DNA from 2 places in the Sphingomonas sp. BE138 genome. Region 2 is predicted to be linked to the other one. Evidence: predicted binding sites of a transcription regulator. Region 2 holds the regulator's gene; the other holds the start of a gene.
What was found. The regulator LexA, encoded in region 2, represses DNA repair genes until DNA is damaged. The targets are predictions, from matches to a motif close to GTTCCNCNCTTGTTCT.

Region 1: J2Y58_RS18565 (DUF3072 domain-containing protein) is a predicted target of LexA. The motif match lies at 1,613-1,628, and genes of this name have one in related genera.

The regions. Positions count from the first base shown of each region.
Region 1 covers NZ_JAVDUC010000026.1:218-4,641, reverse strand. Annotated here, with positions in the region: gene J2Y58_RS18570 (potassium transporter Kup) at 1-1,527, opposite strand, end outside; gene J2Y58_RS18565 (DUF3072 domain-containing protein) at 1,660-1,878, shown strand; gene J2Y58_RS18560 (hypothetical protein) at 1,920-2,546, opposite strand; gene ccmE (cytochrome c maturation protein CcmE) at 2,546-2,983, opposite strand; gene ccmC (heme ABC transporter permease CcmC) at 3,081-3,806, opposite strand; gene J2Y58_RS18545 (GNAT family N-acetyltransferase) at 3,974-4,424, shown strand, end outside.
Region 2 covers NZ_JAVDUC010000001.1:115,386-119,809, reverse strand. Annotated here, with positions in the region: gene trpC (indole-3-glycerol phosphate synthase TrpC) at 1-581, shown strand, start outside; gene moaC (cyclic pyranopterin monophosphate synthase MoaC) at 582-1,052, shown strand; gene J2Y58_RS00550 (molybdopterin molybdotransferase MoeA) at 1,049-2,239, shown strand; gene lexA (transcriptional repressor LexA) at 2,298-2,960, shown strand; gene J2Y58_RS00540 (ComEC/Rec2 family competence protein) at 3,274-4,424, opposite strand, start outside.

The DNA.
Region 1 (4,424 bases), on a different contig from region 2:
AAGCAGCGCATGCGGCACGCCTTCGGGGGTCGAGGTCATGAAGACCGCCGTCCCCGACACGCGCGTCGCCGAGGTCGCCGCCGAGTCGATGAAGATCTTGATCGGCATCGCCGCCTCGCGCATCCGCTCGATCATCAGCTTGCGGCCCTGCGACCAGGTGGTCAGCAGCACGAAGACGATCACCGCGACCAGCAGCGGGAACCAGCCGCCGTCGGGCACCTTCGTCAGGTTCGACGCGAAATACATGCCGTCAATCGACAGGAACACGACCTCGAACAGCGCGGTAGCCCAGAGCGGCCAGTGCCAGACGCGGCGGATGAGCACCCCGATCATACAGGTCGAGATGAACATCGTCCCCGTCACCGCGATCCCGTACGCTGCGGCCAGGTTCGACGACTCGCCGAAGCCGAATACCAGCAGCAGCACCATGACCATCAGCGCCCAATTCGCGGCGGGGATGTAGATCTGTCCCGCCTCCGACGCGCTGGTGTGCGTGATGCGGATGCGTGGCATCAGCCCGAGTTGCACCGCCTGCTGCACCACCGAATAGGCCCCGGTGATGACGGCCTGGCTGGCGATGACGGTCGCCATCGTCGCCAGGATCACCAGAGGCAGCCGCCAATCCTCGGGCGCCATCAGGAAGAACGGGTTTTCGGCGGCCGAGGGCTGTTCCAGCAACAGCGCGCCCTGCCCCAGATAGTTGAGCATCAGCGCCGGCAGCACGAACGCCAGCCACGCCAGTTCGATCGGTCGCCGCCCGAAATGGCCCATGTCGGCGTACAGCGCCTCCGCGCCGGTCACCGCCAATACCACCGAGCCGAGTGCCAGGAACGCCAACCCCCCGTCGTTCATCGCGAAGCGCACGGCGTAGAGCGGATTGAGCGCAAACAGGATATCGGGCCGCTGGATGATGTGCAGCACGCCCATGATCGCCAGGACGACGAAATAGACCAGCATAATCGGACCGAACAGTCGCCCGACCTTTTCGGTGCCGATCGATTGCATGTAGAACAATGCGATCAGGATCGTGACTGCGATCGGCAATACAAAGGAATCGAAGCCCTGCTCGACCGTCGCGAGCCCCTCCACCGCCGACAGGACGGAGATCGCGGGGGTGATCATGCAGTCGCCGAAGAACAAAGCGGTGGCGAGGACGCCGAGGATGACGAGGCTGGTCCCCCATTTCTTGCCCGCGCCCGATCGCCGCTGGATCAGCGCCAGCAGCGCAAGACTTCCGCCTTCGCCGTTATTGTCGGCGCGCAACACGATCAGGACGTATTTCAACGTCACGATCAGCATCAGCGACCAGAAGACCAGGCTGATGACGCCGAAGATGTGGAGCGGATCGACGGCGAGCGGATGGTGCCCGACGAAGACTTCCTTCATCGCGTACAGCGGACTGGTGCCGATGTCGCCGTAGACGACGCCGATCGCGCCAAGCGCGAGTCGGGCGAGGCTGCCGCTGTGGTGGTGATGGGTCGCGCCGGCTTGTGCCCGGATCGCTGGGTCGGTGGTGCTGACGCTCACGCGCTGGCCACCGCTGTCGAGAGGACGTCCGCTTTCGTGGCCATGATGCCGCGCGACTAGCACGCGCCCGATGCGCCCGCAACGCGGAACAGGCGGCGAACAAAAATGTTGTGTCCCCCGAAAGGATTACCGATGAGCGAAACGCACAATCCCAAGAACGAGCCCTTCTCCAATGCCGAGAAGGATCCGGACGACTGGACGACCGGCGACGAGGCCATGACCGGCGCGCAGGCGAGTTATCTGAAGACGCTGAGCGAGGAAGCGGGCGAAGAGTTCGACGAATCGCTGACCAAGGCGGAAGCGTCGAAGCGGATCGATGCGCTTCAGGAGCAGACCGGGCGCGGCCGGTGACGCCGCAGCCCCGGAAATAGCAGCCTCCGCACGCAAAATCCTCAGTTCGCGGCGGCGATCAGGCGATCCAGGAGCGCCAGGCGCCGCGCGATCTCGGTTCGGTACGGCGTGCCCTCCGGCGACAGGCGGACGGCGCGCGCCCACAGCGTCCGGGTCTTCCGCACCTCCCCCGCCTCCAGATAGGCGAAGCCGAGGTAATAAGGCGGAGCGGGATGTTCGGGCGCGAGCCGCGCGGCCTGCCGGAAGGCGAGCAATGCGGGCGGAGTGACGCGGTGGCCGGCGTCGGCGGCAAGCGTCACGCCGGCCCAGGTCCACAGGATGAAGCTCTGCGGCAGCTTTGACAGCCCGCCCAGCACCACCCGCGCCGCGGCATCGTCGTTGCCGCTGCGCGTCATCGCGTCGGCGGCGACCAGATAGGCGGTGTCGGCGTTGAAGCGACCGAACATGCTGTCGCGCAGCTGCGCTTCCTCGACGTCGATCGGCGGCGTCGTCGCGGCGGGGCGCGGCTGCGCGGCGCCGAGCATCGGGCGGCCCTGCCACGCATAGCCGACCCCGCCCAGGCACAATGCAGCCCCGAGCATCGACCAGAGCAGCCGGTCGACGCGGAAGCCGAACGCCATGGCCGCGAACGCCGCGCCGCCCAGCAGCAGGAGCGCCACAAAGCCCATCACTGGCCCTCCAGCGTGCGCGTCTCGTGCATCTTGCCCGCCACCTGCGGCGGCATGTATTTCTCGTCGTGCTTGGCGAGCAGGTTGGTGGCGACGAACGAGGCGTCGGGCCGGAAATGCCCCTCGGCGACCACGCCGGAACCCTCGCGGAACAGGTCGGGGGCGATGCCGCTGAACCGCACCGGGGTGACCGCGCGGCCGTCCGTCACGCGAAAGTCGATCGAGACGCCGTCGGCGGCGCGGCGGATCGACCCGCGCTCGACCATTCCGCCCAATCGTACCGCCTTGTCGGGCGGCGGCAGATGGCCCGCGACGTCGCCCGGCGCGTAGAAGAACGCCGCCTGGTCGCGCAGCCCCGACAGCGCCAGCAGCGCCGCCGCACCGATAGCCGCCAGCCCGAGCAGCACGAGCACCAGCCGCTGGTTCTTGCGCGTCACTTCTCGGCATCCCGCATCTGCCGCCAGCTGAGCCAGGCGAGCACCGCCGCGGCGAGCAGCGTCAGCGCATAGGCGGCGGTGACGAACGGCCACGGGTTCATGCGCGCGCCCGCCGCCGCAGCCGCGCCTCGGCCTTTTCGCGCGCCAGCAGCGTGCGCATCCGCATCAGCACCACCGCGCCGAAGAAGAACGTGAAGCCGAGCAGCATGATCGGCAACGGCCACAGCAATGCGCGGTCGATGGTGGAGCCGGTCAGCCCGATGCTCGGCCCCTGGTGGAGCGTGTTCCACCAGACGACCGAATAGCGGATGACGGGCAGCAGCACGGTGCCCGCGATGCCGTAGAGCGCGGGGATGCGCCCGTCGCCGTCGCGCTCGCGATCGGCCTGCGCCAGCGCGATGAAGCCGAGATAGACGAAGAACAGCAGCAGCATCGAGGTCAGCCGCCCGTCCCACTGCCACCACGTCCCCCAGGTCGGCCGCCCCCAGATCGCGCCGGTGACGAGGCACAAGGCGGCGAAAATCGCGCCGGGCACCGCGATCGCGCGCGCGGCGACCATCGCCAGCGGGTGGCGCCAGACGAGGAAAACGATGCTGGAGACCGCGATCCCGCTCCACCCGCCCATGCCGAGCCACGCGGACGGCACGTGGATGTAGAGGATGCGCACCGTCTCGCCCTGCAGATAGTCGGCGGGGGTCTGCGTGAGCCCGGCCCAGCAGCCGATCGCGATCAGCGCCACGCCCAGCCACCACAGCACGGGTGTCAGCGGGCGGGCGATCTTCAGGAAACGCGCCGGATTGGCGAAGGCGTGGAGGGTCGGCACGAGGCTGGGATAGGCGATGCGGGGGCGGTCGTCACCCCCTTGGGTCGGGCGGCATGACGGACGACGGAGCGCTGTTGCCTGTTCTCTTATGGGATCGAGAAAAGGGAAAGCTGAGTGCTCCGCCCCGGCAGCTTCCCTTCGAACGAACGTACCGATACGCATGAAGCATGATGATCGAAACTGATCGGCTCACGCTTCGGCCGTACAACACCAGCGACTTTGACGCTTATTTAAGAATGGTTTCTGATCCGAATGTTGTTCAGTTTCTAGGCGGTCAACCAATGCCTGCGGAGGATGCTTGGAACCGGCTTCTACGCTACGCCGGACACTGGGCGTATTTCGACTACGGCATGTTCGCTGTTTTTGAGAGGTCTAGCGGTCGCTTTATCGGCGAAACCGGCTTGGCTGATTTTCATCGAGGGTTGGGTCACGACTTTGACGGGGTGGGTGAGGCGGCGTGGGTTTTCACTTCAGAGTCCCAAGGTCGTGGATATGCTTATGAAGCGGCGATGGCGGCTCTCAAATGGTACGGCAGCAGCGCCGACCGCCAACGCACCGTCTGCCTTATCGCACCTGACAATCGGCCATCTTTGATCCTCGCGGAAAAGCTGGGTTACG
Region 2 (4,424 bases):
TCCGCGCCGACTTCGATCCCCCCGCGCACGCCCGCGCCTATGCGGCAGGCGGCGCGACCTGCCTCTCCGTGCTCACCGACGCGCCCTATTTCCAGGGGCACGAGGACTACCTGATTGCCGCACGCGCCGCCTGCACGCTACCGGTGCTGCGCAAGGACTTCACCGTCGATCCCTGGCAGGCGCTGGAGGCGCGCAGCATCGGCGCCGACGCGATCCTGCTGATCGTCGCCGCGCTCGACGACGCCTGCCTTGCCGAATGCGAGGCCGCCGCCATCGAACAGGGGCTCGACGTGCTGGTCGAGGTGCATGACGAGGCCGAGCTGGAGCGCGCCGGCCGGCTGCGTTCGCGCCTCATCGGCGTCAACAACCGCAACCTGAAGACCTTCGAGGTCGACTTCCGCCGCACCTATGCGCTCCTGTCGCACGCGCCGTCGGACGCCACCTTCGTGGCCGAGAGCGGGCTGACCACCCGCGCCGACCTCGACGAACTCGCCGCGCACGGCGTACACTGCTTCCTGATCGGCGAGGCGTTGATGCGCCAGCCCGACGTCGCCGCCGCCACCCGCGCGCTGGTCGGCTAGGTGACCGCGCTCACCCATCTCGACGCCGATGGCGCCGCGCACATGGTCGATGTCGGCGACAAGGCGGTCACCCGCCGCGAGGCGGTCGCGACCGGCCGGATCGTCATGTCGCCCGACGCGCTGGCCGCGATCCGCGACGGCGCGGTCAAGAAGGGCGACGTGCTCGCGGTCGCGCGTGTCGCCGGGATCATGGCCGCCAAGCGCACCAGCGACCTCATCCCCTTGTGCCACCCGCTCCCGATCACGCGGGTCGCTCTCGACCTGTCGCTCGCCGACGACGGTCTCGCCGCGGTCGCGACGGTCGCCACAGACGGCAAGACCGGCGTCGAGATGGAAGCGCTCACCGCCGTCTCGACGGCGCTGCTAACCGTCTACGACATGGCCAAGGCCATCGACAAGACGATGACGATTCAGGACATTCGGATCCTCCAAAAACGCGGCGGCCGCTCCGGCGACTGGCGCGCGCCATGACCCTGCTTCCCGTCGCAGCGGCACAGGCGCGGGTCCTTGCGCTCGGGCGCGCGGTCGACAGCGTCGAGGTGCCGCTTCACGAGGCGCTGGGACGCTGGGCGACCGCCGCGGTCGTCGCGCGACGGACCCAGCCCGCGAGCGACCTGTCCGCCATGGATGGTTATGCGCTGCGCTTCGCCGACCTCTCCAGTCCCTTCCACGTCATAGGAGAGAGCGCCGCCGGCGCGCCGTTCGCCGGCACCGTTGCTGCCGGTCAGGCGGTGCGCATCTTCACGGGCGCCGCGATGCCCGCCGGGGCCGACACGGTGCTGGTCCAGGAAGAGGCCGCGCGCGACGGCGCGATCCTGACGCTCGCCGGCGAAGGCCCCGCGCACGCTGGTCGCAACGTTCGCCCGCGCGGGCTCGACTTTGCGTGCGGCGACATATTGGTCGCGCCCGGCGAGCGGCTGACGCCCGCGCGGCTTGCGGTCGCCGCGACCGGCGGGGTGGCGCGGATCGCGGTTGCGCGGCCGGTCCGCGTCGCGCTGGCCGCGACCGGCGACGAACTGGTCGAGCCCGGCACCGCGAGCCCCCTCACCGCCGACGACGCGCTGCCCGAGTCGAACCGCCTGCTGCTGCGCGCGCTGCTCGCTGACCTGGGGGTCGAGATCGTCGACCTGGGCATCCTCCCCGACCGGCTCGACCGCCTGACCCATGCCTTCGCGACGGTCGATGCCGACGTGCTGGTCACCACCGGCGGTGCGTCGGTCGGCGACCACGACCTCGTCCGCCCGGCGCTCGCCGCCGCGGGCGCCACGCTCGATTTCTGGCGCATCGCGCTGCGCCCCGGCAAGCCGATGCTCGCCGGGCGGCGCGGCGACATGGCGGTGGTCGGGTTGCCGGGCAATCCGGTGTCGGCGTTCGTCACCGCGTTGCTGTTCGTCCGCCCGCTCGTCGCGCATCTCGCCGGCGCAGCGCAGCCGTTCCCGCCCGTGTCCCGCGCGCTCCTCGGCGAGGACCTGCCCGCCAACGGCGAGCGCACCGACTATCTGCGCGCCGAACTGCGCGACGGACGCGCCTTTGCCTCGACCATCCAGGACAGCTCGATGCTGCGGACGCTGGCGCGCTCGACCTGCCTGATCGTGCGCGAACCGCACGCTCCCACGGCGCGCGCAGGCGACTCGGCGGAAATCCTGATGATCGCTTGACGGACAGCATTATGTTCCATAAAGGTTCGCAATCCGTTCACTAGGGAGGCGCCGGAACATGCTGACGCGCAAGCAGCACGAGCTGATCTGCTTCATCGAGGACCGGCTCGCCGACAGTGGCGTGTCCCCCTCGTTCGAGGAGATGAAGGACGCGTTGGAGCTCAAGAGCAAGTCCGGGGTCCACCGTCTCATCAGCGCGCTCGAGGAGCGCGGCTATCTGCGCCGCCTGCCCAACCGTGCCCGCGCGCTCGAGGTGCTCAAGACGCCCGAGCGCGGGGGCGAGACGAAGAAGGTCGCGCCGCCCTCGATCAAGCGCAGCATGCCCGAGCCGGCCAATGACGTGGTCGAGATCCCGCTCCACGGCCGCATCGCGGCTGGTGTGCCGATCGAGGCATTTGAGGGGTCGACGATGCTGCCGGTCCCGGCGGCGCTGCTCGGCGCGGGCGAGCATTTCGCGCTTGAGGTAGCCGGCGATTCGATGGTCGAGGCGGGCATCTTCGACGGCGACTATGCGCTGATCCGCCGCCAGGAAGTGGCGCGCGACGGCGAGATCGTGGTCGCGCTGATCGAGGACAGCGAGGCGACGCTGAAGTATTTCCGCCACGAAGGCGGGATGATCCGCCTCGATCCCGCCAACCGCGCCTACGACCCGCAACGTTATGCTCCTGCGCAGGTCCGCGTTCAGGGCAAGCTCGCCGGGCTGCTGCGCCGCTATTCCTGAACACAGACGATCTCGTCGCCCCTCTTAGGGGCGTAAGGGATGCGCAGACCTAGTCTGTGTGCGGCAAAACTTTAGTCGAAGCTGGTGGAGGGATGGCGCGATTGCCGTCGTGCGATACGTTCAAACAGGGCCGCGTACGCGACTTCTGCAAGCATCCGAGCGGCATGCCTGGAAAGAGCGCCTCGACGCCATCGCTTGTCACGATGTCGCCGCTGGACTCCGGTGGCCGTTCTCGCACGTTCGATGACACCATCCGCACGCAGCTTCGACAATCGCACGGACCGGTGCAAGCATCCGATGCGCGGCGCCGCGGTCACTTGTCCGGATCGCCGGTGCGCGCCGCCACGACCCACGGATGCGCATCGCCCGCGCGTCGCACCGTTGTCACCCGACCGGTGGCGAACGTCACCGCCACCCCGCCAGTGTACGCCAGTGTCGCGCGGTCGAGCGTCAGCCACCGCCCGCGGCACCGCCGCGGCAGTCGCCGCTCGCTGATCACCACATCCGCCTGCCGGCATAGCGGCACCAGCGCCGCGGCCGGCACCAGATAGCCGCTGCGCGTCGCCAGCACTCGCCACCGTCGTTCATCGACCCGCCGCTCCATCCAGCACAAGTCGCGGTTGCACCGCGCACCGCTCGCCTCGCTCAGCAGGTGCGGTTCGCCGTCCAGCCCGCCCGCCTCCGCGAGCAGCCCGCGCATGTAGTCGCCCGTGCGGTCGCGCAACACCGCCACCCCGCCCGCTTGGTCGCGCAGCGCCAGATGCCGGCCGTCACCGGTGACGATCAGGTCGGGCACCGGCGTCGCCACCGTCCAGGCGACCCCGATGGCGATCGGCAGCCATCCGGCATGGCGCCACCGCGTCCGCCAGATCGCCAGCCACAATCCACCGGCCACGATCGCAGCGAACGCGGCGTGGGGCATCACCGGCACCGCCGCCACGGCGCCAGGCGCCGCTGCCACGCCCCGCGCGATCCGCAGCAGCACCGCCAGCCCCTGCCCGACGATCCACCATGCCGGCGCACCCAGCCCCACGCCGTCGAGCAGCAGCGCCGCCGCCTCCGCGGGCATCACCACGAACGTCGTCAGCGGGATCGCAACGATATTGGCGAGCGCCCCGTACAATCCGGCCTGATGGAAGTGGAAGATCGCAATCGGCATCAGCGTCAGCTCGACGGCCACGCCGGTCAGCAGCAACGAGGCGAGCTCGCGCATCAGCCCGCGCCATCGTGGCTCGTCATGCGCCGCGAACCAGCCGCGCACGCGTGGATGCTCGTGCAGCGCGACGATCGCGGTCACCGCCGCGAACGACAGCTGAAAGCTGGCGCCCACCAGCGACTCGGGCCAGGCCAGCAGTACGACCAGTGCGCCGGCCGCCACCAGCCGCAGCGTCAGCGCCTCGCGGCCCAGCGCCAGTGCTGCGAGCACCATCAGCGCCGCGACGCAGCTGCGGATCGTCGGTACCT